Regions from separate parts of the Bradyrhizobium sp. ISRA464 genome, predicted to be linked through region 2. Evidence: predicted binding sites of a transcription regulator. Region 2 holds the regulator's gene; each other region holds the start of a gene.
The links. Region 2 encodes LexA, which represses DNA repair genes until DNA is damaged. Its sites were predicted from a motif close to TGTTCNNNNTGTGTTCNG; they were not measured.
Positions count from the first base shown of each region.

Region 1 (9,896 bases), 1.2 Mb from region 2:
ATCGTTCTTACGCCAGGGGAAACGGCTTGACCGAACAAGCCGTCGGACCGACTTTCGAAGCGCCATTCCGTGCCCTGTGCGTGCTCGATTCGGACAAGGCGTCGCCGCTCCTGTTGCCGTGCGACCGCAATCTCGCGGCACGAGGTGTCCGAGCTTTGCTTCTCGTTTCGCCCTCTCTTGATCAGAGGGCGCAGGGAAAGCCGGGTGCCGATCGCACCCATGGGTCCCGAGCAAATGGAAAGCTCGGGAGGTAGGACCACAGGCGAAACCGGAACGATCCCGGCTTTCCCTGCGCGATGGTTTACGGCTTATACGTGCTCTCCCCGGCGAGACTCGGCTTTGTTGTCACCGTCTTTGCAAAAGCGCTTCGCGCTTTGCAAGGAGACACCTGCCACTAGGGCGTCAGGCCTGCACGACTTCACCGTCCGCTATCTGCCACGCTCGTCAGCCGTGACATCGGCGTCCACCGCATCTCGACCCAACACTCGTGACGATCGCGAAGCGCCCCTCAGGCGGGTGAGACGGGCCATTCATACACTGAGTTGCGCTTCTGAAAAACAGAAATATTTTTGCGTGAGGGACTTGCGCCGTCGGGCAACTCAGTGATTGGCAGGCTCACCGCGCGTCATAGAAGACGTCGACAACAGTCAGCGTCAACGCAGCCTTCCGGGTCTCGACGAAGTTAATCGCACAGGCGGTTTCGACACGAACAAAGCTGCGCGTCGGCGTTACCGACAAGAATTTCGCCTGCAGGAACAGCGGTACATCTGTTCCGACGGCATGCCTGAAACGGACATGGCGATATTCCGCGACCAGGCATTTCTCGAAATGCGCAACGCTGTAGGCCTCTTGCAGAAGGCGCGGTAGCCGCACCAACAGCAGATTGCCGGGCACGATCGTGCGACCAGCCGGCAGTTCCACCTTCGCTCGCTCGACATCGGAGTGAATCCACTGGCGATCCCCGCTGAGCTCAATGAAGCGATCGACGTCGGACTGAGTCAGCGCGAATGTTTTACTCTGCAGTTCGGCGCCGACGAACGCGGCGAGGTCGGCTGGGCGATCGACACGAACCAGCATGGTCCTACTCCACGCGGAGCAGCACAGCGGAGCCAAGTCCACCTGCTGCAGCGATCGCCGCCAGCCCGGTTGCGCCCGCATGCATCCTCTGCAATTCATGCCACGCGCGCACCACCACGATCGCCCTGATGCGCCGATCGGATGCCCCCGTGCCAAGGCTCCGCCGCCAGGATTAACGAGAGTGGGATCGAGACCGAGCCCGCGGATACAGGCCATTGCCTGAACGGCGAAGGCCTCCATGATTTCTGCGACAGAAAGTGAGGATGTGGATAGTCCCGCATGACGCAAGGCCGCGCGCGCCGCCTCGATCGGCGCCAACCCTGGACGTTCGGGATCGCCGCCCGTCCGCCCAGCACCGACGACACGGATCACGCGGGCCGAGGAATGCACGGACGCCAATGCGCGTTCCGACACCAGCAGCACCGCAGCGGCAGCATCGGCTTCGACCGCGACGGTTGCGGCAGTCACGCCATGGGTTGAACTCCCGGCGAGAACAGGAAGTCGTGCACAGAGACCCGTAGCCAGACGACGGGCAAAAGGATCTCCCGTATGCCCTGCGACGGGTACGAATTCCTGCGCCGTGACGCCGCGTGCCAGAGCCTTGCGGTGGCTCTCGATGGCGAACGCTTCCTGGTCGCCGCGGGTGATATCCCACTCCGCCGCGAGCATTGCCGCGGCCGGAATCACGTCCGGATCACGCTCCGGCCACGGCGCGAATGGCGGTCTGTCATAAGGCTGCGCGACCTCACCTGGAACGAACGGGCGCCGAGCGCGGATTGGACTGCGGCTGAAGCTTTCGACGCCGCCCGCGACGATGGCATCGGCTTCTCCGGCCTTGATGCGCGCTGCGCCCAGCAGGATCGCATCAAGGCCTGCACAACATTGGGTGTCGATCGTGCTTGCCGGCACCTCTGCAGGCAACCCGGCTTTGAGCGCAGCGACGCGTGCCGGGTTGCCGCCGCCATATAGCGCGTTGCCCAGGATTACCTCGTCGACTTCTGACGGTGAAAGACCGGCGTCGTCGAGCGCCGCCCGAATAGAAGCTTCAGCCAAATCAACGGCCTCCACCCTGGCAAATGCGCCGCCGCGCGGCACGACTCCCGTGCGACGCGCGGCGACGATGAAAGCCGCGCTCATGACAATCTCCGCGCCATCGTGCCTGCGCTCCAGACCTGACGCAGCCGGTCAAAGTCGGTTTTCCCGGAACGCGTCAGAGGCCATTCCAACACACTCGCATAGACACGCGGCACCTTGTAGAGCGGCAATAGGGCGCGCAGGTGGGAGATGAGTTCAGAGGCGACAACGGTCGCATTTGCGCGCGTGTGTATGAGCGCGATCAATCTCTCGCCGCGGCTGGCGTCAGGCGCGCCGAGCACGGCAGCGGCCGCCACCGCAGGGTGACGCTCGAGCACTCGCTCGATCTCCTCGGGGTAGACGTTCTTTCCAGACGTCACGATCTTCCTGCTGGCCCGACCGACCAAGTGCAGGAACCCCTTCGGATCAAGGAAGCCGATATCGCCGACCGACACGGCATCGCCGTGGCGGAGCAGATCGGATGATTCACCACAAGCGTAATTCATGAACAGAAACGGGCTCTCGACGAACACAAAGCCGGTCTTGCCTGCTCGCAGCGATCGGCCGGTCCGGTCCCGGATCGTCACCACGGCGCCTGAGAAGGCGCGGCCAACCGATGTTTCGGGACTGCCCTCATCTGCCTTCGCCACCGTCATGAAGCTGGTCTCCGAAGCGCCGTAGAATTCAGCGATACGGGCATTGGGGAACACGCGCTGCAATGGCTCGCGCTGTTCCGCCGGCAGCTTGGCCCCGGACGACAAGACCCAGCGCATCGAGACGAGCGCAGCGTTGCCCGCGGCCTTGACGATCATCTGGAACTGCGTCGGCACGGCATAGAGCACCGTAGCCTGCTCGCCTTCGATCAGGCGCACGACGGTGTCGGGCCGGAATTTTCGGCAGAGAATGACGCAGGCACCGACGTTAAGCCCATGGACGAGCGCGTAAAGGAAAAGCGAGTGGGTGAGCGTTCCGGGTGCGAGAATCACGTCCTCTGCGCCAATTCCGAACTCCTTTCCGTCATGACGAAAGCTCTCGGTCCATGATCGATGATGACGGCGGTAGCCTTTGGGGAGGCCGGTCGATCCGGAGGTAAAGCCAACGTAGAACGGCCTCAGCCCATCCGGCTCGGAGACTGAGATTGCTTCGACCGCGGCGCTGAGGATCGTCGCGAGCTGTGTGAAGGACGACAGGGCATCGGTAAGAATGATCGCTCTGTCTCCGGCGAACCGAACATCGAAGCTGATGAGCAGCGCGGGCGACAACTGCACCAGGATCGCGCGTGTCATCTCGGCCGGCCAATCAGGATCCAGCACCTGTGCCTCGCGCCCCGCGCGCGCGACGGCAAGAAACAGAAGGGCAAGTGCGGGACCGGTCGGCAGATGCAGCGCGACGCCACCGCCCTCCGGAGTCGCGGCGGCAATGAAGCCGGCCAATCGATTGATCTCTTGGTCGAGACGCCGCCAGGATATCCGCTGCTCCTCGAACACCAGCGCATCGCGGTCCGGCGTCCGCGCGGCATGATACGACAGCGGCTCCGTGATGCTCACGTGCGATGTCCGAGAGCGGCCGGATAGGCCTGTTCGGCGGCCTTGGTCAGGAACGCCGCAGCGAGCACCTTTACAAAGTCACCCGGCAAGAACACTGAGGTGGCCAGCATCGCCTGCAATGCTCCCATATGCGCCACGATCATGAGACCGACGATACCGCAGGCATAGACGACGACGATTCCGCCGGTCATCGCGGCTGCGAATGCTGCGGCAAACACTGGCACTTTGGTGAGGCGCTGCATGACGACACCGGTGATGAAAGCGCCGGGGATCCAGCCCAGCAGGAAGCCTGTGGAAGGAGCGAAGAACACGCCGAGCCCGCCTCGGCCACCCGCCAGAAGCGGGGCGCCAAGCGCAACAACGAGCAGCAGCAACAACACGGCTAGCGCGCCCTGGCGCGGACCGAGCACGATCCCGGCAAGCATCACACCGAGCGTCTGCGCGGTGATCGGCACGCCGCCAGCCAGGGGGAGATGAAACGTCGGCAGCAGGCCGAGCACCGCGATCATGGCCGCGAGCAGCGAGATTCGAGCAATGGCGCGAGAATCCATCAACGTGATCCTTTGGGTTGGCGATCTGCGCGGCCATAGCCGCGCGTATCAAGGGCGTCGGCGACGTGGTCCGCAAGTCGCAGTGTTTCGATTAGGAACAGGACAACAATGCGAAGCGGAACGCGTCGTTGTGACCGCGACCGCCACGCCTCTTCGCGTGCGTGCCAGTTGGCCAGCAGCACCGGAATGAAACGCAGCACCAGCGCGACCGATAGCGCGATCTTTCGAGAGTTGACGCCCAGCGGGCGAAGCAGCCGAAACAACGGCTCGACGGCATCCATCAATGCCGACATCGTCGTCGTCACTGTGACCAGATCGGCGACGAGCACCATGACCAGGAGCCGCAGCACCACGCTCGCCCCCTCGTCCCACTGGCTGAATAAGCCCTGCAAACCACCGACGATCGCGAGCAGCGGAACGATCGGCTTCAGCAGGCTGAGCCGCCGCACGGCATCGCGGCCGAGCGCCGCATAAACGCCGACGACGACAGCAAGGCAGAGCGCGAGAAGCCGCCAGTCCTGCATCGGCAACAGCGCCATGCTCATGCCTGCGACCGCGCAGAGCTTGAGACCCGCCGGAAGCCGATGCAGCCACGTCACGCGGGAAAGATACCCGCCCATCATGCCGCGCCGCTCTCCAGCATCAACGCGCCCCGCGCGGCGGCATGCGCTCGGTAATCTGGAAGCACCTGCGAAGGCGTGCCGTCAGCCCTCACCTGGCCCTTCTCCAGCCAGATCACACGGTCGAAGTCACGCAGCAGATCGAGGTCATGACTCGCCATGACGATCTGCTGCGGCAACCGCGCAAGCCTTGCCGACAGCGACAGCCGCGTCGGCAGGTCGAGGCTGGAAAATGGTTCGTCGAGCAGCAATATCCTCGGTTCAGTCGCGAGGATCGCCAGGATGCAGACGAGTTGCTTCTGTCCCTCCGACAGGTCGTGGATCGCGCGATCGATCCAGCCGGCGCAGCCATGATCGGCCAGTAGATCGCTCGCCGCCTGCCTGGCCTGAGCCGCCGTCTGACCACTCTCGATCAGGCCGAAGGCGACTTCTTCGCCGACGGTCGGGAAGATGATTTGATGGTCCGGATTCTGGAACACGAATCCGACATCGAGATGCAGTTCCCTGCCCGCCTGCGTCGTGCGACGTCCGTTGACGACCACCTCGCCGCGTTGGGGCGACAGCAGGCCGTTGGCGAGGCGCAACAACGTGCTCTTGCCGGAGCCGTTGTCGCCGACAAGACCAATTCTCCGCTCACGCAGGTCGAGCGACAGGCCGTCAAAAATCCGGTTACCTCCTCGACCGAGGGAAACTTGATCGAACACGGCTCCGACAGACGGTGCCGCACGGCAAGGCTCCGCCCCATTGCCCGGCTGCACGCCACCGGGGCTGCGCTTTGACCGCAAAATATCGAGCAATCCCATATGTTTCCGGCCGTTCTCAAAGCCCGCGTCGCAGGACAGGAAGCCCGCTACCAGCCACCAGTAGCCCGTGCGTGCCGAAAACTCCACCCGGCCGAATGAGTGACAGATACGTGGGATCTGAGCGGGTTTGCCCGATCTATGGGTATTGGAGAACGGGAGACACCTGGCGCTCGGGCTCACCTCAGGCCATGGGCGGAGGCGCTCCACGGAGACCAAGTTACCGTCAGCGGCTAGAGGTCCTTCTCGGCCAGCTTGCGAAACTCGTCAGGCACCGAACGAGAGACACCAAGTGCCACCGAGCCATATCCGATCGCATCCCATCCGAAGCGATCGCGGATCTTGTCGATGGCACAGTCTGCCGCCCAACGGGCCAAGCCAAGCCTGCTTCCGGGGCGACGCGCCTGATCTGCAAGCCCAAACGGGAGTTCGAGTTCGAGATCCCAGTGCTCCTCGAGATGCGATACGGAGATCGCCAACAATGAGATCATCTTCTCGTCCGGGTGATCCGCCAGGATCGCACGCACCAATTCCTCGGCGAGCTCAGCGAGGATCATGGTGGCTGAGATCGGCGCATCGAGCGTTGTCGAACGCGTCACCGAGCTTAAGTCTGCGAAACGCACGCGTACCGTGACCGTTCGGCCGGGTCTGGACTTCGCCCGGAGCCGCGTCGCGACGCGGTCCGCGAGGTGAAGCAGGGTCGGCCGGATAACCCGCTCAATGGCGGGCTTCTTGCCGATCGCCGACTGCGCCCCGGCTGATCGGGCCCGATGGTGAGGTTTGAGCTGCCGGGGATCGCGATTCCAGGCCAGCTCCGAGAGCTTCTGTCCCGCCGCCGGTCCGAGCAATCGCTCGAGCGACCAGCCGGGCAGCCTGGCAAGTTGCCCAATCGTCGACACGCCGATCGCAGCCAGCCGTGCCTTGGTGACTGGTCCCACGCCCCACATCAGCTCGACCGACAGCTCGTGCAGGAATTCCAGCTCAGTGTCGGGATCGACAACCACGAGCCCGTCAGGCTTGGCGACTTGCGAGGCGATCTTGGCCAGGTGCTTGGTGCGCGCGACACCCACGGAGATCGGAAGGCCAAGCTCGGTGCGCACGCGCCAGCGGATCGCCGCTGCGATTTCGGCGGGCGCACCGAACAGATGGGTGCAGCCCGCAACGTCGGCAAACGCCTCATCGATCGAAATGCGCTCGACGAGCGGCGTGAAATCGCCGATCACCTTGATGGCGGCGTCACCCAGCCGCTGGTAGTCCTTGAAATGGCCGCCGACAAAGGTGAGCTGCGGACACAGCTCGCGCGCCTGCCGTCCCGGCATGCCGCCACGAATCCCGAATGCCCTTGCTTCGTAGGAAGCGGCAAGCACAACACCGCCGCCGACGGCGATGGGCTTGCCACGCAGGGATGGGTTCAGCAGTTGCTCAACCGACGCGTAAAACGCATCCAGGTCTGCGTGGAGGATGGTGCCTGCTGATGCCATCCCAACCGTTCACCTGCGACGTCTGACCAAAACTTGATGCCGTTGCGATACGTCACGATTGACATGAGAACAAAATAGGAACATCCTGAGAGCCGGTCAATCGGGAATCTTGGGCATGTCGGCCGTTTCGAAGACGCTGCAAAGACGCGACCCGCTGGATACGGCGGCCGATCAAGTGATCGCGGCGTGCGACGGCGACCCTCGTGCCGCAGTCCGCGCACTGATCGTCGCCAAGGGACTTCTCGAGGCCGAACTGCAGGACATATGCGCAGTACCCTCGGAGAGACACACTCGCGGCCGAAGCACGCGGCGTGAGCAGGACTAAGCCTCGCATAAGCGCGCATTTTCCTTCGGGCGGCATCTGATCGATTTTGCTGGTTGAACTGAGGTGTCGAAGCGTCGCCATGGCGCAGAGCGCCATGCTCGGGAAGAGGTTGTCGCGGGCAAGTGACTCCTGCAGTAGACACCCCGATATCCAACACTCGAGAGCGGAAATGACCTGGACCAAAGCTTCACCATCTACACTGCTGATTGCGCTCGGCGCTTCCCTTTTCTTCGCGGCAAGTACGGCCCGCGCAGAAGATGGCGTATTGCGAGTCGGTATCATCACCGACATGAGCGGGCAGTATTCCGATGGCAACGGCACCGGCTCCGTCGTCGCGGCGCAAATGGCTGCCGAAGAAATCGGCGGCACGGTAGCGGGGCGCCGAATCGAGATCATATCGGCCGATCACCAGAACAAGCCCGACGTGGCTGCCGGAATCGTGCGCAGCTGGATCGATACCAAGGGCGTCGATGTGATCGCCGAGGGTGTGAATTCAGCCGTAGCACTCGCCATCCAGACCGTGACCCGTGAGCGCAAGAAGCTGTTCCTGATTTCGGGCTCCGGCTCGTCGGAGCTCACCGGCAAGCAATGTTCCCCAACCAGTGTGCAATGGACCTACGACACCTATGCCTCCTCGAACGCGACCGCCAAGGCCGTGGTCGCGCGCGGTGGTACGCCGTGGTTTTTCCTCACCGCGGATTATGCGTTCGGCCAGGCGCTGGAGCGCGACGCGAGCAAGGCGGTGACTGCTGCCGGCGGCAAGGTGCTGGGCGCGGTCCGGCATCCCTTCGACACCGCGGATTTCTCGTCATTCCTGCTGCAGGCGCAATCGTCCGGGGCCAAGATCCTGGCGCTCGCCAATGCCGGCTCCGACTTCCGCAACGCGGTCGCTCAGGGCGATGAGTTCAATATCCGCGAGAGCATGCAGGTCGTTGCGCTGCAGGTGACGCTCACGGACGTGCCGGCACTCGGTCTGCAGCATGCGCACGATCTCCTGTTCACGGACTCCTTCTATTGGGATCGCACGCCCGAGACCCGGGCATTCTCGCAGGAGTTCTTCAAGCGGCACGGAGCGATGCCGACGGCCTACCAGGCCGGCGTGAATTCGGCGCTGCGGCACTATTTCAAGGCGGTGGCTGCCACCAACTCGGTCGATCCGGAAACGGTGATTGCGCAAATGCGCAAGACGCCGGTCAATGATTTCTTCGCTCAGGGCGGCGTCGTGCGCGAGGATGGCCGGATGGTACACGACATGTACCTGATGCGTATCAAGAAGCCGGAGGAGTCCAAGAGCAAGTGGGATCTGTACGAGTACCTCGCGACCATCCCCGGCGATCAGGCATTCCGTCCGCTCAGTGAAGGCGGCTGCCCCTACATCACCAAGGCGCAGTGACGGTGTCGTATGCCAAGCGCATGGCGGGGACGATTTCCTCGCCCGCGCAGCTCTGCTGGGCTACGCCGGAGCTTCCATGAATGGCCTCCGCTCACAGATAGTCTTCAAAGGTGTCGCATTGCGCGCGCGTCAGGTGCAGGCCGTGCTTGGTGCGTCTTTCGAGAAAGTCTGCGGGCCTTGCCGCCCATTCCGTCTCGCGGAGGTAGACGGCTTCGCGTTCATAGAAATTCCCACCGAAGTGACGGCCGAGATCGGCAACACCGCGTGCCGATCCAAGGAGATCGCGTGCGCGCGTACCATACAGGCGCGCATAGTGATGGATTACCTGTTGAGGCAGATCGGGATAGGCGCGCGCCAGGTCCGTCGCAAAGTCCTCGAAGGTGCTGCCGATGTCGCCGCCCGGCAGTGGCTTTCGCGCCGTCCACGCCGATGACATTCCGGGAAACCAGGGCGCCAATCGACCAAGTGCGTGCTCGGCGAGCCGGCGATAGGTCGTGATCTTACCACCGAAGATCGCCAGAAACGGCGGTTGTTCCGTCGTTCCATGGACTTCGAAGACATAGTCTCGCGTAACCGCGGAGGGATCCTCGGAATTATCGTCATACAATGGTCGAACGCCTGAAAAGGCGTGCACGATGTCGCCCTCACATGGCGAAGCACGAAAATAGCGGCGCAGTACCCCGAGCAGATAGGCAATCTCGCCGCCGTCAATCGCGACGTCCTCCGCGCGGCCGTCATAGGGAATATCCGTCGTCCCGATCAGCGCGAGATCGTCCTCATAGGGGTTGACGAAGATGACGCGGCGGTCCTCGTTCTGAAGCAAATAGGCCTGCGGACCGCTCCAGAATTTTGGCACGATAACGTGGCTTCCCTTGACCAGCCGCACATTGTGCGCCGGGTTCAACCCTGCGACGCCCTGCACGACATCTCGGACCCACGGGCCTGCCGCATTGACAAGCGCACGCGCACGCACCACCTGCGGGCAGCCGTCCTCGCCCAGCATGTCGAGGCGCCAGTTCTCTCCCTCC
Region 1 covers NZ_CP094526.1:5,137,102-5,146,997, forward strand. Annotated here, with positions in the region: gene MTX19_RS24205 (NADPH:quinone oxidoreductase family protein) at 1-30, shown strand, start outside; gene MTX19_RS24210 (acetyl-CoA C-acyltransferase) at 616-2,214, opposite strand; gene MTX19_RS24215 (AMP-binding protein) at 2,211-3,698, opposite strand; gene MTX19_RS24220 (biotin transporter BioY) at 3,695-4,207, opposite strand; gene MTX19_RS24225 (energy-coupling factor transporter transmembrane protein EcfT) at 4,249-4,872, opposite strand; gene MTX19_RS24230 (ABC transporter ATP-binding protein) at 4,869-5,852, opposite strand; gene dinB (DNA polymerase IV) at 5,903-7,150, opposite strand; gene MTX19_RS24245 (ABC transporter substrate-binding protein) at 7,645-8,868, shown strand; gene MTX19_RS24250 (glycerol-3-phosphate dehydrogenase) at 8,960-9,896, opposite strand, start outside.
Region 1: dinB (DNA polymerase IV) is a predicted target of LexA. The motif match lies at 7,216-7,233, and genes of this name have one in related genera.

Region 2 (9,896 bases):
ACCGCAGACGTTGACACCTCATCAAGCGCAGACAGTGTGCATCTTGCTGCAGCGCGATTGCAAGAGCGCTCTCCGGGCTGAAGGCCGCCAGCAGGTCGTCGGCTTACGGATCGGCAGCGGCAGGACAACGCAGGTCGGACAGATGTTTTTCTTTCGCTGCTGCCACACCTTATCTCGCGAAGAAGGAGGTGAGGATTACGCGCATCATGGGGCAGTCGCGGGCGGCCGTTGGATCCTGGTGGCCGGCCTGGTCTGTCCGTATTCTGCATTCGTTCCGCTAGTCGGCTGACCGCGGCTTCCGCTAGCCTTGCGTCCCGGCAGGGATCGCAAGCGAGATGGCGGAGCAGGGCACGACGCCGGGCGGCAAACGCGGCTACGCGGGGACGTGGCCGCCGCGCGCGGCCGTCCCGACCGGCGGTTACATCCCGGTGCGCTTCAGCATCTGGCCGCCTTTCGTCGGGACATTGCGGCAGTGGGCCCGCGCCGAGGCCGGCGCCGGGCGGCTGTTGCCCTGGGTGCCTGTGGCGTTCGGCACCGGCATCGCGCTGTATTTCTCGGCCGAACACGAGCCGGTGCTGTGGGTCGCGGCGTCGGTCGCGATCGCACTGTGTGCTCTGGCGTTCCTGCTGCGGCGACAGCGGCTGTTTCCCGCGATCGTGATGGTGGCGGCGGTGGCTGCGGGCTTTGCCACCGCGACGTGGAGGACGGCGCACGTCGCGCACACCGTGCTGGCCCGGCCGATGTTCTCGGTAGCGCTGACCGGCTTCGTCGAGACCCGCGACATCCGCGAGAAGACCGACCGTTTCGTGCTGCGCGTCGTCTCGATGGAGAGCCCGCGCGACGCGACCAGGCTCGATCGCGTGCGGCTCTCGGTCAAGAAGGGCACCGCGCCCGAAGTCGGCAGCTTCGTCGCGTTGAAGGCGCGGCTGCTGCCGCCGCTCGGGCCGCAGCGCCCGGGCTCCTATGATTTCGGCCGTGACCTCTATTTCCAGGGCATCGGCGCCTCCGGCTTCGTGATGGGCGCCGTCAAGACGACGGAGCCGCCGGCGAGCGGCGGGTTCGCGCTGCGGTACGCCGCCTTCATGCAGGGCCTGCGCGACGCCATCGATGCGCGGATCCGCACCACGCTCGACGGCGACCAGCGCGCGATCGCGACTGCGCTGCTCACCGGCCGGCGCGATGCGATCACGACGCCGGTCAACGATGCGATGTTCATCTCGGGGCTTGGCCACCTGCTGTCGATCTCCGGCTACCACATGGCCGTCGTCGCGGGCGTGGTGTTCTTCGCGGTGCGTGCGCTGCTCGCGCTGTTCCCGGCGCTGACGGCGGGGGATCCGATCAAGAAATGGGCGGCCGCCGCAGCCCTCGTCGCCGCCGCCTTCTATCTCATGCTGTCGGGGGCCGAGGTTGCGACCCAGCGATCCTTTTTCATGACGGCGGTGGTGCTGATCGCTGTGATCGTCGATCGCCGCGCGATCACGTTCCGCACGCTGGCGGTGGCTGCGCTGATCGTGCTCGTGATCGCGCCGGAAGCGCTGGTGCATCCGAGCTTCCAGATGTCGTTCGCGGCTACCCTCGGGCTGGTGGCGCTGGTGCAGATCGGGATGCCGAGCCTGTTGGCCTCGCCTGATCACTCGGTGACGGCGCGGGTGGCGCTGTGGGGCGGGCGCGAGATCGCCATGCTGGTGTTGGCCTCGCTGGTGGCGGGGCTCGCCACGACGCCCTACGCCGCGTTCCACTTCCACCGCGTCACGCCCTACGGGCTGCTCGCCAATCTCGCGGCGATGCCGGTGGTGTCGGCGGTGGTGATGCCGGCGGGCCTGCTGGGGCTCGCCGCGATGCCGTTCGGGTTCGACGGCGTGTTCTGGGCGATCATGGGCGTTGGCATCGACTGGATGATCGTGGTGACGCAATGGGTCGCCGCCCCGCCGGGCGCGGTCGGGCGCATGGCGGCGTTCGGCACCGGGCCGCTGATCGTGGCGAGCGCCGGCCTCGTCCTGCTCGGGTTGTTGCGCACGCCGTTGCGCTGGTCGGGCGCGGCGCTGCTTGCGGTGGCGCTGATCTGGGCGGTGCGGGTGCCGCAGTCGGACGTGCTGGTCGCGGCCGACGGCCGCAATGTGGCGGTCCGCGGCGGCGACGGGCGGCTGCATCTGATGCGGAGCGGCAAGGACGCCTTCCTGATCAAGGAGTGGCTGGCGGCGGACGCCGACGCGCGGACGGCGGCCGACGCCTCGCTCGCGGACGGCGTCTCCTGCGACGAGAACGGCTGCGTGACCCAGGGCGCGGGCGGCATGCTCGTTTCGCTGGCGATGCGGCCCGCGGCGCTGGCCGACGATTGCGAGCGTGCGGCGCTGATCGTGACGGCACGGCCGGCGCCGCAGGGCTGCGCGGCCTCGGTGATCGATGCCGAACGGCTGCGGCGGCGCCACGGCGCGCTGGTGCTGCGCCGCACCCGCGATGGCTTTGCCGTCGATGCGGTCAGGCCCGGCGGGATCGACCGGCCATGGACGCCGGCGGTTCCCGGCGACACCGAGAGCGAGACCGCGCTGCGCCTGCCCGGCCGCGCGCCGCGCCCGGCGGTGGATGCGACCCCGGCGGAGGCCGATCTGCAGGGCGACGATTAGTGCTGATCGGGGAGGGGATGGGTCGGCAGGTCAAAGGCGCCGAGGTGATACTCGTCCGAGTCAGGATCGGCGTCGGGCTTCTTGACTAGGGTAAACGTCGCTTCGGGGAATTGCTGCCAGACCTTCAGGTCGTCAGCCGTCACGGTCAGCCAGCCGAACCGGAACATGTAGCGGCCCGGCTCCGTGACGCGTCCAGCCTTTTGCCATGTGACCTTGTCGACCACCGAGCACGTCCTTGTCCGTGAGCGATGATGCGCCAAGGCGCCGTCCGACGCAAATCCCCAGACGCGCCCCGGAACCCGAAGTCCGGGGTCGCTCGAAATCGGTTAGGTCACATGCCGCAGGTCCAAACTCATCCTGCGGCCATGATGCGCTCAACCCAAAAACAGCGACGCGAATGCAGAGGGCCGCCGCTCGACCACCTTCGGCTTCTCGACGACAGGCGGGTGAAGAGCGGGTAGCTGCAGTACGGTGACGTGCTGTCCTTCGACGAGCTGGGTCACCAGCACATGGCTGCCGTCGGGGAATTCGACCGCATCATGATGGCGATCGGGAACGTCGGGCTCGACTTCGTTGAACACGCCGACGCGGAAGCCGATCGTCTTGGTCCAGATCCAGCGGCTGTCGTAGCGCACGTTCTCGACGAACGCGAGCTCGGTGCCGGGAAGCATGCAGACCGCGACATTTGGATCGCTCTCCGAAGCAAAGCCGCGGGTTGACGTGCCGCGGAATGTCGTGGTGATCAGCGTCTCTCCGACAACGGCGGGGCGCGATGCCACGGCGTGCAGACTATAGTCACACATCGGATGGCTCCTCATTTCGAGATAGCGACCCGTGCCTCTCCTGAGGCGCAGGCCTCTACCAGAGTGGACGACAGCAAACGAGGTTCTTCCCGTTTCTGGGCGATTGTACGACTGGCTGCGGAAGGCTCCGATCACAAACGCGCTACAGCGTTCCGGTGGTATCGGGACGCGCCGGAGGCCCTCGCGCAGCGCAGTCTATAGGCAACGGCGTTGCGCGTCGCTCGTTCCCTCACAACATGTGTTCAACTGCACGAAGGCACGCCGCGCTGCACGCGGTCGCGGCTGGACATGCGACGCGGTCAGTATTTGCGATAGAGCCCGATCAGCTTGCCCTGGATCCGTACGCGGTTTGGCGGCAGGATGCGCACTTCATAGGCGGTATTGGCAGGCTCGAGCGCGATCGACGCGCCGCGGCGGCGGAAGCGCTTCAGCGTCGCTTCCTCCTCGTCGATCAGCGCCACCACGATGTCGCCGGTGTTGGCGGTGTCGTTGCGCTGGATCAGCGCCATGTCGCCGTCGAGGATGCCGGCGTCGACCATGGAGTCGCCGCGCACCTCCAGCGCATAATGTTCGCCGGCGCCGAGCATGTCCGGCGGCACGCTGATGGTGTGGCTGCGGGTCTGCAGCGCCTCGATCGGCGTACCGGCCGCGATCCGGCCCATGACAGGGACGGCGACCGGCCGGTTGCCGTCATCCTCGGCGATCTGCGGCGTGCTGGAGCGCTTGCCGAGCGTGCCCTCGATAACACTGGGGGTGAAGCCGCGGCGGCCGTTGCCGCCGCCGGCCGAGAGTTCGGGAAGCTTGATCACCTCGATGGCGCGGGCGCGGTTCGGCAGGCGGCGGATGAAGCCGCGCTCCTCCAGTGCTGTAATGAGGCGGTGGATACCGGACTTCGAGCGCAGGTCGAGCGCATCCTTCATCTCGTCGAAAGAGGGCGGGACGCCGGCCTCCTTCAGACGTTCATTGATGAAACGCAGAAGTTCGTACTGTTTGCGCGTGAGCATCTCGAGTATTCCCCCGGTTGATAGCGTCGTTCGATTCCGAGACCTTCAGGGAGCCTGACCTCGGGAGCGCGAGACTTGCGACACTCCTCAGTGCGCTCCCATTTGTAGACACCAGTACTCGAAACAAATCATGAACGGACACTATATGTTCGATATGTGTTCCGCAACCACTTAATTTCCGGTGAACGCAGCCGCTCGCGCCTGATCGGTGCGGTCGCAAAGCCTCACTCAGGCAGTGTCAGGATCTCGCACGCCTCGCCTTTGACGGCCGCCGGCGCGAACGGCGGACGGATCACAAGTGCCCGTGCCGCAGCAAGATTCCCCAACAGCGAGCTGTCCTGCTGGGTGACGGGTGTCGCGATCAGCTTGCCGTCGTCGCGCTCTTCGAGCCGCGCACGGAGATAGTCCTCGCGCTGATCGTTGGCGGCGAGGTCACGGCCAAGCAGGGCGCTGTCGCGGACATGATGAATCACTTTTCGGCCGCTCAGGGCGCGAATCAACGGCACCAGAAACAGGAAGGCGCAGACATAGGACGACACCGGATTTCCGGGCAGGCCGATCACCCGCATTGTTCCCAGCCGGCCATGCATCATCGGCTTGCCCGGCCGCATCGCGATCCGCCAGAACGCCATCCGGACGCCCTCCGCCTCCAGCGACTGCTTGACGAGATCATGATCGCCGACCGAGGCGCCGCCGGTGGTGATCAGGATGTCGGCGTCCGCCTCCCGCGCCTGGCGGATGCCGGCCGTGGTGGCCGCCACCGTATCGGCGGCGATGCCGAGGTCGACGGTCTCCGCGCCCTCCGCGCGGGCCAGGGCCCGCAGCGCGTAGCCGTTGGAATAGACAATCTGGCCGGGGCCGGGGCGGGAGCCCGGCATCACCAGCTCGTCGCCGGTCGCCAGCACCGCGACCTTCGGACGGCGGCGCACGGCGAGTTCCGGATAGTTCATGGCCGCGGCGAGCGAGAGCGCGCGGTCGGAGAGGCGGCTGCCGGCCGCAAGCAGCACGTCGCCCGCGTGGAAGTCGACGCCAGCGGAGCGGATGTGCCGTCCCTTCGCGGCGGCCTCGGTGATCGTGATGTGGTCGCCGTCAGCCTTGGTGTCTTCCTGGATAATGACGGCGTCCGCGCCGTCAGGGATCACGCCGCCGGTGAAGATCCGCACCGCTTCGCCCGCGCCGACCGTCCGCTCGAACGGGCGGCCGGCGGCGACTTCGCCAATCACCTTCAGCCTGGCCGACAGGTCGGACGCATCGGCCGCGCGCACCGCATAGCCGTCCATCGCCGACATGGCCTGCGGCGGCTGCGTGCGCCGCGCCGCGACGTCGCGCGCCAGCGTGCGGTGGTAGGCGGCATCGAGCGCGACCGTCTCCTCCGGCAGCGGTTCGGCGCCGGCGAGAATGGCTGACAGGGCATCGGCAACCGGCATCAGGGCCACGGGCAGGGCTCCTCAAATCCCAAGGTCTTCATATTCCAAGTGCGGTGAGTGCCCTTGCCACGTCATCCGTCGATGTCACATGGATGGCATGTAGGCCGCGCGCCCGCGCACCCTCGATATTGGCCGCTGTGTCGTCGAAGAACAGGATCCGTGACGCCGGCACGCCGATCGCTCTTACCACATGATCATAGGCCTCGGCGTCCGGTTTTCGAAGGCCGATCGCCGACGACAGGAACACGTTGCGAAAATGCCTGAGCACATCGGCATAGGCGACCGAGAAATGCGCGATGTGGGCCGGGTTGGTGTTCGAGAAGGCATAGAGCGGCATCCGCTTCGCGGCTGTCGCCAGGAGCGGCGCGATACCCGGCATCTCGCCGGTGAAGATCGCGTTCCAGCCCTCGAGGAACTGCGCATCGGTGAGGTCGATGCCGAGCGAGCGGCGCAGGTTCGCGAAGAACGCCGCGTCGTCGACCTTGCCGGTCTCGTGATGCTTGAAGCTGTCGTCGACGACGAAGCGCCGTGCGAGATCGGCAGGCGCGCAGCCGGCGTGTCCCGCCCAGTTCGCCATCACCCTGTCGAAGCTGATGTCGAGCACGACGCGGCCGATATCGAACAGCAGCACGTCGACGGAATTGGGGGAGAGTTGCGTGGTCATTGCATGAACGGTGTACGAAAATTGCGGGCAGGCGGCAATGTCTTCGATTGGGGAGTCCTCGATGATGGCTCCCTCAGTTCACGTCATTGCGAGGAGCTCGCGACAAAATTGCAAAGCAATTTTGCGCTGAAGCGACGACTTGTCCGCCGAAGCCTCGGCGAAGGCGGAAGCAATCCATCGCTCCGCCCCGCCGTCATACCCCGCGCATGCGGGGTATCCAGTACGCTGCGGCCTCTCGGGTCAATCACTGCTGCCTCTGGAATACTGGATCGCCCGCTTTCGCGGGCGATGACAGTCGTTGAGATATGGCTTTGCGTTCTCGCGACACGATCTGTCCGAGCTTTGCTTCTTCGTTTCGCCCTCTCTTGATCAGAGGGCGCAGGGAAAGCCGGGTGCCGATCGCACCCATGGGTCCCGAGCAAATGGAAAGCTCGGGAGGTAGGACCACAGGTGAAACCGGAGCAATCCCGGCTTTCCCTGCGCGATGGGTTACGGCTTATACGTGCTCTCCCCGGCGAGACTGGGCTTTGTTGTCACCGTCTTTGCAAAAGCGCTTCGCGCTTTGCAAGGAGACACCTGCCACTAGGGCGTCAGGCCTGCACGACTTCACCGTCCGCCTCATGCGCACTCGTCAGTTGCGCAATCGGCGTCCACCGCATCTCGACCCAACACTCGTGACGATCGCGAAGCGCCCCTCAAGCGGGTGAGACGGGCCATTCATACATTGAGTTGCGCTTCTGGAAAACAGAAATATTTCTCGCCCAAGGACTTGACGGTTTTTACTGAGTTGCCCGTCGTGTCCAATCGGCAACACGTTCCCAGGCGAACGCGGCGCTCGCGAGCGCGGGTGAAGTAGCGCCTGTGCTCGCAAGGGCGGAAAGTCTGATAGGCCGGTCACGTTCGCACGACCCTCAGAAGCAGACACGAGTCGTGGCCGTGTCCTTAGATCGCGAGGGAGGGGATCCAGAAGTAGTACGCATTCAGCATGTAGAGCCCGGACGCGATCAGCGTGACGGCGCCCGCAATCTCAAAGCTCTTATGATAGTTGCTGAGTACGCTGAGGTTTTCCAACCATCCAGCGGCCCATGCTCCCAACGCAATCGGAATTGCGCGACCAACTGAGAACGCGAGCAACAGCGCCGCACCGAAGAGCGGCGATGCGATTGCCGCCGCTGCACCGAGCAAAATAACCAGTGCGGGCGTGCAGACCGGACAGACCGCGACTGCAAAGACAATCCCGAGCGCGAACGCTCCCCACGCAGTCGTCGGACGTTTCGCGCGCGGCGCAAACCATGGCAAACGCAAGCGAACCCACCCAGGCCACATGAGACCCAGGACAATGAGAACTGGCCCAAGCAAGAGTCCCCATTGGCGTCCGATCAAGTGTGCGGCCCAACTTCCGCCAAGACCGGCGACAAAGCCGAGGGCGACCTGGGCAAGGATCATGGCTGCTGTGAAAGCAACAGCGAAGAGCGCCGACTGTTGTGCGCTCCGCGCTCGCGTGACATAGGCGAGTGAAACCGGAATTGACGCGAGCGCTACTGGATTGAAGCTGAAGACAAGACCAGCGATGAAGGCGACGCCGAGCGCCAGCAAACTCGCGTGTTCGACGGCCTGGCTGAGCGTATCCATGTCCATGTCAGGCTCTCTTGTTGATTCGTCTAACCAGTTCGCGGCGCAATTGTCCGCACGTGGGCAACGAGGCAAAGACGACATCGCCATCGATTACAATCGATGGAAGCGTGATCACGCCGACTTCAACCGCATAGTCCAATTGGTCGAGTACATTTAGCTCGCGCCAAACAAGACCGGGAACCAGCTCGATCGCCGTCGCCCTTAGCGCATCCTTGTCGTCAGCGCACTTCGTGCAGCCGGGTGCGTAGAATAGTTCGATCTTCATTTTTGAGCACGGCCAATATTGGGCAATCGTCCAAAGGTCGCTCCCCGCAGGCGGCGCAGCCTGGGCTATGGAACATCTCCACCTTCATGTTTCACTGCACCCTTTCCGAACCGTTGGCTTGCTCCAGCGCGGCGATGATCGTGCATTCTTTGACCGGCCGCTTCTCGTTCGCACACTCAGAGATCAGTTGATCGAGGGCCTTCGACATCGCTTTCATCGCTCGGATCCTGCCTTCGATCTGCAACTTCTTCTCGATGGCTCGCGTGCGAACGTCCCCGCAACAGGCCTTGTCGCGACTGCGCAGGTCGAGGAGATCCCGGATTTCGGCCAGCGTGAACCCGCACTGCTGGGCGTGCTTGATGAAGTGGATGCGCCGGGCGGAATCTCGGTCGTACAGCCGGTATCCAGCAGGGCTTTTGCCGGCCGGGCTGATGAGGCCCTCCTCCTCGTAGTAGCGGAGGGTGTCGTTACTGACGCTCGTCAGGCCGGCCAATTTGCCGATCGTAATCATGCCGCGTGCCTCTCCGGAGGCTGGTTTTGGAGCCTGGAGTATACTCCAGGGTCAAGCCAATTGGCGCGGCTTTAGAGCGATTGCGGCACCGGAACATTCACGATCGGCTGACCGACGCTACGGATTGCATCGAAGAACAGACGCGGAGTTCCCCAAAGGGAATTGCAGAAGATCGCCGTGACGCTAACCGCCATCGCGATCATTGCCCAGACCGGGTTGATCAGGCCGGTCGCCGCGATGGGGATCCCAATGCCATTGAAGAGGAACGCGAGCGTGACGTTCTGGACCATCTTGCGGTAGCTGCGGCCACTGATTTCGCGGGCCTCCACGAGCGCACTCAACCGATTCGAGAGGATGATGATGTCGGCCGCTTCGATCGCAATGTCGGTTCCGCCGCCCATTGCGATACCTACATCGGCCTGCATGAGCGCAGGGGCATCATTGACGCCATCGCCAACCATGCCGACCCGGCCTGTACCTTGAAGCTTGCGCACGATCGTGGCCTTGTCCTGCGGCAATATGCCGGCATGAACCTCATCGATGCCGACCTCGCGAGCGACCCATCGAGCCGCGCGCTCATTGTCGCCGGTCACGAGCGCGGTCCGGAGGCCCGCACGATGCAAGCTGCGGATGGCCTCGACGGCATCGGCTCGGAGCGTGTCACCGAGCGCAATGATACCCAGGGCTCGTCCGTCTCTCGCTACGCCGACCACCGTGAGCCCAGTGGCCTCGAGAGCCGCGATGCGTGTCAGCAACTGGCTGAGATCGACCTCTTCATCGGCGAGGAAACGCGGATTGCCGACCGTAACCTCGCTACCGCCGATCCGGGCAACGACGCCTTTGCCCGGCAAGGCCTCGAAGCTTTCGACATCCGGGGGTGTCACGCCGCGCTCAAAAGCAGCCGTCACGACGGCCTGCGCGAGAGGATGCTCTGAAGAGGCCTCGGCGGCGGCCGCCAGGGCG
Region 2 covers NZ_CP094526.1:3,949,809-3,959,704, forward strand. Annotated here, with positions in the region: gene MTX19_RS18585 (ComEC/Rec2 family competence protein) at 336-2,624, shown strand; gene MTX19_RS18590 (hypothetical protein) at 2,621-2,848, opposite strand; gene MTX19_RS18595 (hypothetical protein) at 2,999-3,427, opposite strand; gene lexA (transcriptional repressor LexA) at 3,727-4,431, opposite strand; gene glp (gephyrin-like molybdotransferase Glp) at 4,656-5,867, opposite strand; gene MTX19_RS18610 (HAD family phosphatase) at 5,896-6,522, opposite strand; gene MTX19_RS18615 (cytochrome c biogenesis protein CcdA) at 7,465-8,160, opposite strand; gene MTX19_RS18620 (thioredoxin family protein) at 8,162-8,422, opposite strand; gene MTX19_RS18625 (heavy metal-responsive transcriptional regulator) at 8,514-8,933, opposite strand; gene MTX19_RS18630 (cation-translocating P-type ATPase) at 9,005-9,896, opposite strand, start outside.

Region 3 (9,896 bases), 850 kb from region 2:
TCGTCGAATCCGTCAAGGCCGCCTCCGACGTCTACGCGCCGATCACCGGCGAGGTGATCGAGGTCAACGAGGCGCTCGCGGCCGACCCCGCGCTGGTCAATTCGGATGCCGGCGGCAAGGCCTGGTTCTTCAAGCTGAAGATTGCCGACAAGAGCGAGCTAGGCGGCCTGATGGACGAGGCCGCCTACGCCGCGCACACGGCCTGAGAGAATGACAACATTCGCGACCACGCACTCACTGTCATCGCCCGGCTTGACCGGGCGACCGAGTACGCCGCGGCCCTTCGGCTCGATCGCTGATGTCCCGGCGTACTGGATGCCCCTGCCTTCGCGGGGCATGACGGCGAACAGAGAGGATTCTCCATGAACGCGCCCTTCAAGCCGACCAATGAAGCCGCCACCGATTTCGTGCGCCGCCACATCGGCCCGTCGCCCCGCGACATCGACGCGATGCTGGAAACCGTCGGCGCCTCGAGCCTGCAGGCGCTGATGAACGAGACGCTGCCGCCGTCGATCCGGCAAAAGGCGCCGCTCGATCTCGGGCGCGCGCTGAGCGAGCCCGAGGCGCTGGCGCATATGAGCGAGCTCGCGGCGCAAAACCAGACCTTCACCTCGCTGATCGGCCAAGGCTATTACGGCACCATCCTACCCACCGTGATCCAGCGCAACATCCTGGAGAACCCGGCCTGGTACACGGCCTACACGCCGTATCAGCCGGAGATCAGCCAGGGTCGGCTGGAAGCGCTGTTCAACTTCCAGACCATGATCTGCGATCTCACCGGGCTCGACGTCGCCAACGCCTCGCTGCTCGACGAGGCGACCGCGGCGGCGGAAGCGATGGCGCTCGCCGAGCGCCACTCGCAGGTGAAGGCGAAGGCCTTCTTCGTCGACAAGGACGTGCATCCGCAGACGCTGGCTGTGATGCGCACCCGCGCCGCGCCGTTGGGCTGGGCCCTGATCGTCGGCGATCCCCTGACCGAGCTCGACAAGGCCGATGTGCTCGGCGCGTTGCTGCAATATCCCGGCACGTCGGGCGCGGTGCGCGATCTCCGGCCCGCGATCGCGTCGCTGCGCGCAAAGGGCGCGCTCGCCATCGTCGCAGCCGACCTGCTGTCGCTGGCCTTGCTCACCTCGCCCGGCGAGCTCGGCGCCGACATCGCGGTCGGCTCGGCGCAGCGCTTCGGCGTGCCGATGGGTTACGGTGGCCCGCACGCGGCCTACATGGCGGTGCGCGACACGTTGAAACGCTCGCTGCCGGGCCGCATCGTCGGCCTGTCGGTGGACTCGCGCGGGCTGCCTGCCTACCGGCTCGCCTTGCAGACCCGCGAGCAACACATTCGCCGCGAGAAGGCGACCTCCAACATTTGCACCGCGCAGGTGCTGCTTGCGGTGATCGCCTCGATGTACGCGGTCTACCACGGCCCCGAGGGCCTGATGCACATCGCGCGGTCAGTGCATCGCCGCGCCACGGCGCTCGCCGCGGGCCTGCGCAAGCTCGGCTTCGCGCCGACGAGCGAGGCGTTCTTCGATACCCTCACCATTGAGGTCGGCGCGAAGCAGAATGAGCTCATCGCCCGCGCGCTCGCGGAGCGGATCAATCTGCGCATCGGCGAGACCACGCTCGGCATCGCGGTCGACGAGACCACGACGCCCGAGACCATCGAGGCCGTTTGGCACGTGTTCGGGGGCAAGCTCAGCTATGCGGATATCGAGAGCAGCGCGCGCGAGGCACTGCCGAAGGATCTGAAGCGCACCAGCGCCTTCCTCACCCATCCCGTGTTCAACACGCATCGCTCGGAGACCGAGCTGTTGCGCTACATGCGCAAGCTTGCCGACCGCGACCTCGCGCTCGACCGCGCGATGATCCCGCTCGGCTCGTGCACGATGAAGCTCAACGCCACCACGGAGATGATTCCGCTGACCTGGCCGGCGTTCGGCAATCTGCATCCGTTCGCGCCGGCGGACCAGGCCAAGGGCTATCACGCGCTGTTCAAGCGGCTGGAAAAGTGGCTGTGCGACATCACCGGCTATGATGCGGTCTCGCTGCAGCCGAATTCCGGCGCGCAGGGCGAATATGCCGGACTTCTCGCAATCCGGGGTTATCACCTTGCGCGCGGCGAGCCGCACCGCAAGGTCTGCCTGATCCCCTCCTCGGCGCACGGCACCAATCCGGCATCCGCTGCGATGGTCGGCATGGACGTCGTGGTGGTGGCCTGCGACATCAGAGGCGACGTCGATGTCAATGACCTCCACGCCAAGGCCGAGAAGCATTCGAAGAACCTTGCCGCTGTGATGATCACCTATCCCTCGACCCATGGCGTGTTCGAGGAGCATATCAGCGAGATCTGCGACATCGTTCACGCGCATGGCGGACAGGTCTATCTCGACGGTGCCAACATGAACGCGCAGGTCGGGCTCTCCCGGCCCGGCGATTACGGCGCCGATGTCAGCCATCTCAATCTGCACAAGACCTTCTGCATCCCGCATGGCGGCGGCGGCCCCGGCATGGGCCCGATCGGCGTGAAGGCGCATCTGGCGCCGTATCTGCCCGGCCATCCCGCGACCGACGGCGCGACTGCGCATCCGATCGGCCCGGTGTCGGCCGCGCCGTTCGGCTCGGCGTCGATCCTGACGATCTCCTACATCTACATCCTGATGATGGGCGGCGAAGGTCTGACGCGGGCGACCGAGATCGCGATCCTTAATGCGAACTACATTGCCGCACGGCTGCAGCCGCACTTCCCGGTGCTGTATCGCAACGCGCGCGGCCGCGTCGCGCATGAGTGCATCGTCGACCCGCGGCCGCTGAAGACGAGCGCCGGTGTCACCGTCGACGACATCGCCAAGCGGCTGATCGACTACGGCTTCCATGCGCCGACCATGAGCTTCCCGGTCGCGGGCACGCTGATGATCGAGCCGACGGAATCGGAGTCGAAGATCGAGATCGACCGCTTCTGCGACGCCATGATCGCGATCCGCAACGAGATCGCCGAGATCGAGAAGGGCCGCTTCAAGGTCGAGGCCTCGCCGTTGCGTAACGCACCGCACACCGTCCACGACATCGCCGACGATGCCTGGAACAGGGCCTACACCCGCACCGAGGGCTGCTTCCCGGACGGCGTGTCGCGATCGGACAAATACTGGAGCCCGGTTGGCCGCGTCGACAACGTCTACGGTGATCGCAACCTGGTGTGCTCGTGCCCGCCGGTCGAGGACTACGCGCAGGCGGCGGAATAGCGACATCGATCCGGACCCGCACCACGTGTGCTCCGGATATCGAAGCATGGGTTGGGCCCAGCGGCCCAACCCGCCATCTTCAACGAGAAGAACCTGTCGTCTCGCCCCGAACTGCCCCCCGTGTCGCGGCAGCTATTCACGCGGGCTGATTGCGGGACCAACGATGGCTCATAAGAAGGCCGCTCGTAGCAGGAGGATTCATGCGCCAGGATTTCTGGTTCCATTTCCCGTTTCGCGTCCGCTATTCCGAAGTCGACGCACAGGCCGTGGTGTTCAACGCTCACTACTTGACCTACTTCGACACCGCGATAACAGAGTATTTTCGCGCCCTCGGCTACGACTACCTCGGTGAAGTGGCGAGGACCAGCATCGATTTTCACACGGTGAGGTCGGTGGTCGAGTACAAGGCGCCGATCCGGTTCGACGAGGACATCGATGTCTGCGTGCGGGTCGCGCGGATCGGCCGTTCCTCGATCACGCTGGCGCTCGCGATCTTCGCCAAGGGCACGGACGATCTGCGCGCGACGGGCGAGATCGTGTGGGTGGCGACCGATCAGAAGACGCATCAATCGGTCGCCGTGACGGAGGATCTGCGGGCGCTGATTGCAAGCCGAGAGAAGGCGCTCGCGCAGGGTTGAGCGGGTTACGGCTTGATCAGCGTCGGAGCCCAACGCCAGAGATTATCGTTGGTGAGGTGCGTGCCGCCCCACCAGCGATCGATCGGATTATGGCTGCTGAAATCTTCCTTGTGCGCGATGACCCTCTGACCGAACTTCGTTAGAGAAAGCTCGCTTCGGCGATACGCGAACAAGCGAGCCCGCAGCGCGTCCCTATCAAGGGTGCGCAATTCGTCATCAAGGCCCGCCACGGCTGGTCGCGAGCCGAGAGCAAGTCCGTCAAGCAGATAACCAAGCTCGTTCTCGTTGAAGATGCGAGTCTGGCGCAAGCTCTCAAGATAGAAGAGCGCGTTCGTTAGCGAGTATCCTCTCGCGACCATCTCGAGCATCCGCATTTCCGTGGCGCCAAGTCCTGTTGACGGCGACGGCAGTTCGGCGAGCAGATCGATCAAAGCCGGCTTGAGCAATGGCAATGCGCTCAAATCCCGACCGAGTAGATCAAAGCAGCCTTCCGGCGTCGCCGCCCGATATGCGTGCCATGCCGCACGCGCTGTCGCGAGCTCTATTTCGGTAACGTCAACGACCGGCGGTCGCCAATTGTCGAGTGCACCCGGGCGAAGCCCTATCATCTCCGAATCGACCAGGCACAATCTCAACTTGGTCGCAGCTTGCGGATGGGACCGGAAATAATCGAGCAGCCAGACCAGTTGCAACTGAGCCTTGGGGTCCATATCGAACCAAAGTTCGACTGTCTCATACTGTTGGCAGGCGCTCGCCAAGCTGAGGTTCCTGGCACTTTCGTTGCGCTCATTCCATCGACTGGCAAAATCCGACCAATGGAAGCCTGGACGGAGATCGGGTGTGCGCGCACCGAGATAGGCTGCGAGTTCGCCTGGAGATGGCAGCGGCCCCCAAACGAAGCGGAACGTAAAATCGACCGCCAGATCGGCGAAACCCGACTTGGTGAACTCCGGGGTCAGCCAGCCGGTCAGTATCAGACGCTTCATCGGTCATTCACTCAGCGAACGCACAAAGCGAAACGGGCGTCGAAGACGTCGGCAACTCAACGTCCTCAGCGCCCGCTTGCAGCGAAATCATTCAAGCCTTGAGGCTTACTCCTCCGTCGGCTCTTCGCCGTCGGCGTCGCGCTCGGGCGTGCCGGCGAGGATCTGCTCGGAGATCAGCCCGGAGTTCTGCCGGATCGCGGCTTCGATCTTGGTGGTGATGTCGGGGTTCGAGCGCAGGAACGCCTTGGCGTTCTCGCGTCCCTGGCCGAGCCGCTGGCTGTCATAGGAGAACCAGGCACCCGACTTCTCGACGAGGCCGGCCTTGACGCCGAGGTCGAGGATCTCGCCCATCTTGGAGACGCCCTCGCCGTACATGATGTCGAACTCGACCTGCTTGAAGGGCGGCGCCAGCTTGTTCTTCACCACCTTGACGCGAGTGGTGTTGCCGACGACCTCGTCACGCTCCTTGATCGCGCCGATGCGGCGGATGTCGAGCCGGACGGAGGCGTAAAACTTCAGCGCATTGCCGCCCGTGGTGGTTTCCGGCGAGCCGTACATCACACCGATCTTCATCCGGATCTGGTTGATGAAGATCACCATGGTGTTGGACTTGTTGATCGAGGCGGTGAGCTTGCGCAGCGCCTGGCTCATCAGCCGCGCCTGGAGGCCCGGCAGCGCATCGCCCATCTCACCCTCGAGCTCGGCCTTCGGCACCAGCGCCGCGACCGAGTCGATCACCAGCACGTCGACCGCGCCGGAGCGCACCAGCGTGTCGGCGATTTCCAGCGCCTGCTCGCCGGTGTCCGGCTGCGAGATCAAGAGCTCGTCGATGTTGACGCCGAGCTTGCGCGCATAGACCGGATCGAGCGCGTGTTCGGCGTCGATGAAGGCGCAGATGCCGCCCTTCTTCTGGCCTTCCGCGACCGTGTGCAGCGCCAGCGTGGTCTTGCCCGAGGATTCCGGCCCGTAGATCTCGACGATGCGGCCCTTCGGCAGACCGCCGACGCCGAGCGCGATGTCGAGTCCGAGCGACCCCGACGACACCGTCTCGACATCCATCGAGCGGTCGTTCTTGCCGAGCTTCATCACCGAGCCCTTGCCGAACTGGCGCTCGATCTGGGAGAGCGCGGCTGAGAGGGCCTTGGACTTGTCCATGGAGGATCCTTCGACGATACGCAGTGCAGTGGCGGACATTTGGGATGTGCTCCTTATGGCGGGGATTCGCTAGCGGGACAAACGGCGATAAGATCAGACGGAATGCGTTGTTGCTGGGAACTGCGTACCACGTTTGTTCCATGTTCGCAATATGTTCTTTCTGTGCGCGTGGCGCTGGCCTGCTTCCGGCTCTAGTGGCCTAGTTTGATTTTCGCAGTGGCCTGAATTGGTTAGGCCGCGTTCTCAGTAGGATTACTGAGAGGTCAAAGAACGTTCCGACCACAAAAAATTTTACGGCGTAAAAAGTTGTTCTGTCCGGAGTTCTCCGGAGGTGCCTCCGTCCAGCAACCGATAGGATGCCCGATATTTCAGGTGTGGGAGCATCTGATGAAAGGCATATTGATTGCCCTGGGCGTCATTCTGGCCCTCTACGTAATCGACCAGCAATTCGCTGATGGTCAATATACCGACGCGCTCCAGCGTATGATGATTCAGATCAGACGCTCTTTCGGAGTATGAGGCGGCCTCAGTTGGCGGCCCCTTCCTTAAACGGCAATGGCAGCATTCCGTCGTAACGCGGATGGATGCGGTCCAATTTCAATTCGAAATCCCAATTGACGAAGCCCGCGCCGAATTTGATCTGGCTGGCCTCTGGGATCATCAAAACGGCTGGGATTTACGACTTGCCCAATTCGCCTCCGCGCTCGCCCAAAAGAAGCGGCCCCAGCGCGGTTGCTGCGCCGAGGCCGAAGGGCGGAAACTCACTCGAAGTGAGACCCCAATCCGGGGCGATGTCGTTCGTTCCTACCCGTGCCCGTAATCATACGGGGCGCGATGTCATGAACCTTTGGCCCGCTTCGTGCAGACTCATAGAGGTCAGGATTTTGCCACGACCCTCCTGGGGCTAGAGCAGACGCCGCCCGTATGTATTTCAAGCGGGCGGCGTTGTGTTGCGATCCTTCGAAACGGCCCCGGCGCACCTTCCGGGGCTTGGCGGCACGCGCCGGAGCCGTCCCACCATTGCGCTCCACCGGAGCGCCATTCACAGTACCGGGAAAGGCTGGCAACGGAGATGCCCTCCCGGGTTACCTCAATTGGTAGGTGTCCTAGCTTCCCGCGGCGCGTGTCCTAATCGGGACAGCACCGATGCCTGAGCGCTGGCCTGTTTATCCCCCTTGGCCCAGGTTGATTTTGGGAGCGGCCTAATTCGGTTTAAACCGAAGGAAAACCACGACTTAGCAGCGTTCCGAGTAGTCCTGCTGAGATGGCTAGCAAATGTTCTCCCAATCCAATCTTTGGAAATTCACGCGAACCCCGTAATCATACGGGCCCAAACACATGAACCTTTTTGGCACATCGTGCAGACTTATGTGGGCCAGGATTTTGCAGCAACCTTCCTGGGGCTAGAGCCGACGCCGCTCGCACGTATTTCAAGCGGGCGGCGTTGGGTTGAAACGAAATCGCCTGGCGCCCTTGGACACCATCGGGACCTGTGCTGGCGCCGTCGCCTGATCCGCGGCTAGCACAGAAGACATCGTTGATGCTGCGCGGTCGCTTGCGGTTCCCGCATTAGCTTGTGCATCCGAAGCTCCCGGTATCGCAGACAGCGCACGATCCGGCAACGAGGGCCACGTCAAGGTCCGTAGTTCTCCGGGCAGAACAAAGTTCCTGAGGCAACACGGCCTCGCCTAGAACATATGTTATCTCTATAAATCAAACCCTTAATGAGCAGCCGAAAATGCATCCCGAACCCACTCCAGCCCGTTTTCGGAAATCTGGTTGAGGCATCGATCCGTATTTGCACGTACTACCTTGGTACGCCTCCTACTCCTGAAAAATGTGCGTAGCCTTCAAGGGAACACACCGGTTCCATCGGTGTTCGTCACAGCAAGTGCCCGGACAATGTCGCTCGACCGTGCCTGCGCGCGAATTGCGAGCCCCCTGGACGCGCGGGCGACCGCTAGCGGACGGATCCCCGCGAAGGTCCGCTACAAAACTGAAATCCGAACTTGGGGCAACGCGCCGCAATGCGCGTCTGACGAGCTTTATTTATTAATACAACCAATTGTTTAAGCGCCCGCCTTTGATTTCCGCGGAGCTCCATCAATGATCCACAAGGGCGTCGAATTCAGCGTCACCGAGGTTGCGGCCGGCGTCTGGACATGGCGCTTCCAGATCGGCGATCAGGTCTTCACCGGCAGGACCGAGACAAATCTCAATCTATTGGCGATCCGCCGCGTGCAGTTGCGGATCGACCGCGAGCTGAAGAAGATCGGGCAGGACCGGCCTCGTGGACGCGGCGATACGGATTAAGCGCGATCCGGACAAGACCGCAGCACCTTCCCGAACGAACCGATGAGACACACTCGTGCCGAGATCAACTTGACCGACGACGCATGCCGGATTCCCGTAGCCGCATCAGGACCTAGTCCGCGCTCGCAAGCCGCCGCATCGTGAACTCGATGTCGCCACCGGGCAGCTCACGCCAGCTTTCGACGGCGCTCATATAGGCGGCCTTCGGGTAGCGCGCGAGAAAGTCGCGCGCCCGCAACCGCGCCTCGTCGCGTGGCAAGGTGAAGGTCTCGCGCACATAGCCGTCCTGCGGCTTCCGCCGCTCGGCCATTCGGCTGGCAAGATCGCGCGGGCGAAAGGCCATTGTCGCAACTCCAGACCATCTGACGACCTTCCCAATATAGGGATGGCGCCGATGGAATCCGAGTCCGCGAGATGATCGATGCCGGGTGGTCGTGCGCTACTGGCCGCGCTGCGCCGTGCTGCCGGTCTTGGCCTTCGGCTTGGCGGGACGGGCGGCCGCCTTGGGCGCATCGCTGCGCACCGCACCCCAGGGATCGGACGACGTCTTGGCGTCCGGGATCTTGCTGAGCGAGTCCTTGTAAGCCTTGTCGTTGGCCGCGTCCTGATCCTTTTCTTCCTGGGTCTTGCTCTTGACCTCGGGCATCAGGTTGATGTTGGGCATCTGCGCATAGGCCGGCGCCGACAGCAGCACCGCGACCCCAACCGCGCACAAAACTCGCATGAGAACGCTCCCTCGCATTGTCGTCAGCGGTATATCACCGCAGAAAAGGCGCCGCCAAGCGCGCCTGCGGCGGACCTCTCATGCCCTCTAGAGATTGTCCGACTTGCAGGATTTCGGCGACTGCACCCAGTCATCCCAGATCGGTCCGCACTTCGTGCAGCCACTGAGCGCAAGCCCGATCGCGATCACGCTGCCCAGCATCACCAATCTGCGGAACATGAGCGGCCCCATCCCCTGACGGCGGCAATAGGCCCCAAAACTGGGGCATTTTCAAGCCGGCGGGCGCAGCGCGCCGCTCCTGCGCCGCCACACGCTGCGGATGGTTTGACCCGACGCCCGCTCAATTTACAGTGCGAAACAAAGCAGAAAAGGAATCGACAACATGACTTTGGCGATGGGCTGGGACGAATGGGCGCAGCACGATGGAACGGCACTCGCCGCCCGCGTCAAGACGGGTGAGCTGACGCCCCGGGAATTGGCGGCCCAGGCCGCCGCCGCCGTCGCCAGGGTCGATCCTGCACTCTCAGGCGTGGTCGAACTGTTCGATGACGTGATTGCCGACCCGGCGCGCGACGGCGCCGATCTCGACGGCCCGTTCGCCGGCCTGCCCTTCCTGATGAAGGACCTCGGCCCAACGCTGAAGGGCCGCCTGCAGGAAATGGGCTCGCTGATGATGCGCGGCAATCGCGCCGCGGAAGACACCTTCCTGACGTCGAAGATGCGCAAGGCCGGTCTCAACCTGATCGGGCGCACTACCACGCCGGAGTTCGGCGTCTGCAGCTCGGCCGAGAACCCCGCGGTCTATGTCACGCGCAATCCCTGGAACACAGATTACACCACCTGC
Region 3 covers NZ_CP094526.1:3,101,749-3,111,644, reverse strand. Annotated here, with positions in the region: gene gcvH (glycine cleavage system protein GcvH) at 1-206, shown strand, start outside; gene gcvP (aminomethyl-transferring glycine dehydrogenase) at 363-3,236, shown strand; gene MTX19_RS14370 (thioesterase family protein) at 3,437-3,874, shown strand; gene MTX19_RS14365 (hypothetical protein) at 3,880-4,860, opposite strand; gene recA (recombinase RecA) at 4,966-6,054, opposite strand; gene MTX19_RS14355 (hypothetical protein) at 6,403-6,534, shown strand; gene MTX19_RS14350 (hypothetical protein) at 6,542-6,676, opposite strand; gene MTX19_RS14345 (hypothetical protein) at 8,122-8,328, shown strand; gene MTX19_RS14340 (hypothetical protein) at 8,441-8,671, opposite strand; gene MTX19_RS14335 (hypothetical protein) at 8,768-9,052, opposite strand; gene MTX19_RS14330 (peptidylprolyl isomerase) at 9,140-9,271, opposite strand; gene MTX19_RS14325 (amidase) at 9,435-9,896, shown strand, end outside.
Region 3: recA (recombinase RecA) is a predicted target of LexA. The motif match lies at 6,157-6,174, and genes of this name have one in related genera.